DNA from 2 places in the Arthrobacter tecti genome. Region 2 is predicted to be linked to the other one. Evidence: predicted binding sites of a transcription regulator. Region 2 holds the regulator's gene; the other holds the start of a gene.
What was found. Region 2 encodes HrcA, which represses chaperone genes, less so after heat shock. Its sites were predicted from a motif close to TTNGCACTCGNNNNNNNCGAGTGCNAA; they were not measured.

Region 1: groL (chaperonin GroEL) is a predicted target of HrcA. The motif match lies at 1,156-1,182, and genes of this name have one in related genera.

The regions. Positions count from the first base shown of each region.
Region 1 covers NZ_JBTNCT010000008.1:13,853-16,252, reverse strand. Annotated here, with positions in the region: gene groL (chaperonin GroEL) at 1-1,004, opposite strand, end outside; gene ACX80C_RS10605 (cold-shock protein) at 1,298-1,504, opposite strand; gene ACX80C_RS10600 (LytR C-terminal domain-containing protein) at 1,631-2,248, opposite strand; gene ACX80C_RS10595 (DUF3263 domain-containing protein) at 2,286-2,400, opposite strand, start outside.
Region 2 covers NZ_JBTNCT010000001.1:99,238-101,637, forward strand. Annotated here, with positions in the region: gene ACX80C_RS00460 (DUF3097 domain-containing protein) at 1-545, opposite strand, end outside; gene hrcA (heat-inducible transcriptional repressor HrcA) at 689-1,705, shown strand; gene dnaJ (molecular chaperone DnaJ) at 1,773-2,400, shown strand, end outside.

The DNA.
Region 1 (2,400 bases), on a different contig from region 2:
CCGGCGCCCTCGACGATGGTGGTCTCATCCTTGGTGACAACAACCTTGCGGGCCGAACCGAGCAGGTCCAGGGTTGCGTTCTCCAGCTTGAGGCCAACTTCCTCGGCGATGACCTGGCCGCCGGTGAGGATGGCGATATCGGCCAACTGTGCCTTGCGGCGGTCACCGAAGCCCGGAGCCTTGACGGCAACGGACTTGAAGGTGCCGCGGATCTTGTTGACCACGAGGGTAGCCAGGGCTTCACCCTCGATGTCTTCGGCGATGATCAGCAGCGGCTTGCCGGACTGCATGACCTTCTCGAGGACAGCTACGAGATCCTTGACGTTGGAGATCTTCGAGTTGACGATCAGGATGTAGGGGTCTTCGAGAACCGTTTCCTGGCGCTCTGCGTCGGTGACGAAGTAGCCCGAGATGTAGCCCTTGTCGAAGCGCATGCCCTCGGTGAGCTCAAGCTCAAGACCGAAGGTGTTGGACTCCTCGACGGTGATGACGCCTTCCTTGCCAACCTTGTCGAGGGCTTCAGCGATCAGGTCACCGATCTGCTGGTCCCCTGCGGAGATCGAAGCGGTAGCGGCGATCTCTTCCTTCGTCTCGATCTCCTTGGCGGAGGCGAGCAGCTCGGCGGTCACAGCGTCGACAGCCTTCTCGATGCCACGCTTGAGGCTGAGGGGATCGGCACCTGCGGCTACGTTACGCAGGCCTTCCTTGACCAGGGCCTGGGCGAGCACAGTGGCGGTGGTGGTACCGTCGCCGGCGACGTCGTCAGTCTTCTTGGCAACTTCCTTGACCAGCTCGGCGCCGATCTTTTCGAACGGGTCGTCCAGTTCGATCTCCTTGGCGATGGACACGCCATCGTTGGTGATCGTGGGGGCGCCCCACTTCTTCTCGAGGACAACGTTGCGCCCGCGCGGGCCCAGCGTTACCTTGACTGCATCAGCGAGGGTGTTCAACCCGCGCTCGAGGCCGCGGCGAGCCTCTTCATCAAAAGAAATGATCTTGGCCATAACGGCTTAGGTCCTTTCGGGGACGGTCATGCTTAGTCAGCTGCTACCGGTCTGCGATGCCCGCGACGGACGGACTTCACCGGGATGATCTCTGTACGTCCCGGTTCTGCCCTCACCGCAGAAGGTGCTTGTTCACTCGAAAGGCGACGCCTTAGCAGTCGTCACGCTCGAGTGCTAAGTCAATAATTAGCACTCTAGAGGTGTGAGTGCAAGCTGTTCGCGGTGGGAAAACGACGACGACGCGCCCCCCGCGTGGGGAACGCGCCGTCGTCGTTCTGGAACGTGGGTGCTGATCAGGAAGCCAGCCGCACGGCTTCAGCCTGCGGCCCCTTCTGCCCTTCTCCGATCTCGAACTCCACCCGCTGCCCCTCATCGAGTGCGCGGTAGCCTTCCATCTGGATCGCGGACCAATGCACAAATACGTCCGCTCGACCTTCATCTACGGTGATGAAGCCGTATCCCTTTTCAGCGTTGAACCATTTAACGGTTCCCTGCGCCATGTTGTTCTCCCACTGTGTAGATCCCCCGCTTGCTGTTGATGGCGGGGCTGCAATACATCTAATCCCACTTGAAGACTTCAGTGATGCAGAACACAGTGAATGTTATTGATCCTTAACCGGACCCGCTTATTGGAAGCCGGGCCCAACCACGACGGTTATGTTCTCAGAGAAACCTGCATTGCCCTGGACTGTGGTTATGCCGAGTACGCGCCCGAGCTCTTCGGCGGAAGCACGCTGCTCCTCCCCGTTGTAGAGGATGAGAGAGCTTTGCACCGGCTGCCCCGCCCAGTTGGCAATCTGCGCTACATTCCAGCCGTCCGTCTGCAACCGCCCTGCCGCGGTGCTGGCCAGGCCGGCAACTGTGGTGGCGTTGAGCACTGCTACGGGTTGCGCCCTGTCGACGACGGCCTCCGGCTCCGTCTCCGTCTCAACAGGTGTGGGTTCCGGCGTGGGCGCTTCGGAAGGACTCGGATCCTCGCTGGGAGCCTCGCTGGCGGTTTCCTCCGTTGATGGCGTTGACGGCGCCGCGCTGGAAGTCTCCGGCGCTGATTCGCTTGCCTGGCCGATTCCGAGCCGCGGGAAAATGAAGTAGGCGGCGAACCCGACTGCCAGCACCATCAGACCAACAAGGATCTTCAGCGCCAGCCCGCCTGATCGGGGCGGTACAAGCCGTTCCCTGTGCACTCCCTGACGTGCGGCGGTTTCAGGCACCTTGTCGAACTCGTCGCGGGGGTACTGGCTCATGTGTTGGGGAATCCTTGAACTGTGGTTGGGCGTAGCCTTAGACGTCAACTCCGAGACGGCGCGCCGAACGCGCGCGCTGTCGGGTTGTACGTAGTCTACGCAATCTCTTCACAAGCATCGGATCGTGAGCCAGCGCTGCCTCGGTGTCGATG
Region 2 (2,400 bases):
GCGGCGATGCGGGCTTCCTTGGTGCCGGGCAGGAGGTGGTCCACGAGAATCCCAAGGCGGCGCGTCGGCCCCGGCTGAAATGCCCGGACAACAGCGGCGAGGTCGTCGACGCCGTGCAGAGGTTCGACGACGATCCCCTCCACCCGCAAATCATCTCCCCAGACCTTTTCCACCAGTTCCGCGTCGTGCTTACCCTCGACCCAGATCCTGCCGGCGCGTGCGACCCGTGCCCGTTGGTTCGATACCCGGACAGACCCGGAGGCGGTGCGCTGCGGGCGGGTGTCCCGGACACCGAGAGGTGCGATGACTTCGACCGGAGCGCCGTCGATATGAAACCCGAAACCAAGAGGAAACGTGCGTCGCTTGCCGCGGCGGTCCTCGAGCACCATGACGTGTAGCCCGCCGGACTTCTCTGTGCTGAGGATCTCTCCGACGAACCCAGTCTGAACGTCCTCCAGAACGACGCCGGGTCGGGCCTCCACCTTCTCAAGAGGGGACGATCGTGGCACTGAGAGATCCTGGGATCCCCACGGATGATGTGACATATAAAGAAGCTCGCCTCCGGAATCCGCGTCTTTCGCGGGACCGCCCCAATGCTAACAATCGGTCCGAGCGTATTAGACTTGGCACTTAGGCGTGTTGAGTGCTAATTCGTTGATAGGTGCGGCTGAGGACATCGGAGGTGAACATGAGCGAGCCCAGAAGGCTTGAGGTGCTGCGTGCCATCGTCGAGGATTATGTGCATTCGCGGGAGCCCGTGGGATCCAAGGCCCTCGTCGAGCGTCACCGGCTTGGTGTGTCCTCAGCCACCATCAGGAACGACATGGCCCTCCTCGAAGAGGAGGGACTGATCACCGCTCCGCACACGAGTTCGGGGCGGATCCCGACTGACAAAGGGTACCGGCTTTTCGTCGACCGGATCGCCGAGGTGAAGCCGCTATCCAGTCCTGAAAAGAAGGCGATCCAATCTCTGCTTGAGAGCGCCGACGACCTCGACGACGTACTCGACCGGACTGTGAGACTGCTGGCACAGCTGACCAACCAGGTTGCGGTGGTGCAATATCCGCACCTCGGCGGCGCTGCGGTCCGTCACATTGAGTTTGTATTGCTCGCTCCCGGACGTGTACTAGTCGTGTTGATCTCCACCAACGGCGCTGTGCAGCAACGGGTCGTGGTGGTTCCTACGGAAACAAAGGAATCCGAACTGGCGGATCTGCGCCAGCGCTTCCTTGAGAAGGTAGCAGGCGTTCGTCTCGCCACCGTCCCCCAGGAGCTTGCCGCGTGTATAGCTGCGCTCCCGCAGCCGCTGCAGGACATCGCACAATCGCTGGGGCAGAGTCTTGAGCAACTCTCCGCGTCCAATAGGGAAGACAGAATCGTTCTGGCGGGTACGGCGAACCTTGCACGTTCCACGCTCGACTTCCCCTTGACCATCGGGCCCGTCCTCGAAGCGTTGGAGGAGCAGGTCGTGATGCTGCATCTCTTGTCCGAAATGAAGCAGGACGCACTCGGCGTCTCCGTCCGCATCGGCCGCGAGAACCCTCATGGAGGCCTGTCCGAAGCGTCGGTGATTGCGACCGGTTACGGACCGGATGCGTTGGCGAAGGTGGGAGTGCTCGGCCCCACGAGAATGGACTACCCCACAACCATGGCCGCTGTGCGAGCGGTCGCTCGATATCTTTCCCGCATCCTCGATGAGTCGTGACCGGATGGCGGGGCCAACAATCCACAACCGTTTGCGCGGTAAGAACCATAGGAAGTGATGTGCAGGAGTGAGTAATCACTACGAAGTCCTCGGCGTCGCACGCGATGCCAGCGGAGAAGAAATCAAGAAGGCTTACCGGAAGCTCGCCCGAAAGCTCCATCCGGATGTGAACCAGGGGCCGGAGGCCGCCGACCAATTCAAATTGGTGACCCGCGCGTACGAGGTTCTTTCGGACGCGCAAAAGCGCCGCGTATACGACACCACCGGCAATGAGAATGGTACTGATAACGGCTTCGGGAGCGGATATTCAGGATCCGGGTTCGCCTTCCAGGACATTTTCGAGACGTTCTTCGGCGGGGGCGGACCGAGCGGCCCGCCATCCCGTACGCAGCGCGGGCAGGATGCCTTGATCAATGTGCGTATCGACCTGAAAGACGCGGTTTTCGGCACCAACAAGAAGATTGACGTCGACACCGCCGCCGTCTGTTCTACCTGTGACGGATCCTGCACCCAGCCGGGTACGTCCCCGAGAACCTGTGACATTTGCGGCGGTTCCGGACAGGTTCAGCGTGCGGTGCGGTCGATCCTCGGGCAGGTCATGACCACCGCCACGTGCGGAACGTGCCAGGGCTTCGGCACGGTCATTCCCCATCCCTGCTCAGAGTGCAACGGCGACGGCCGCGTACGTAGCCGCC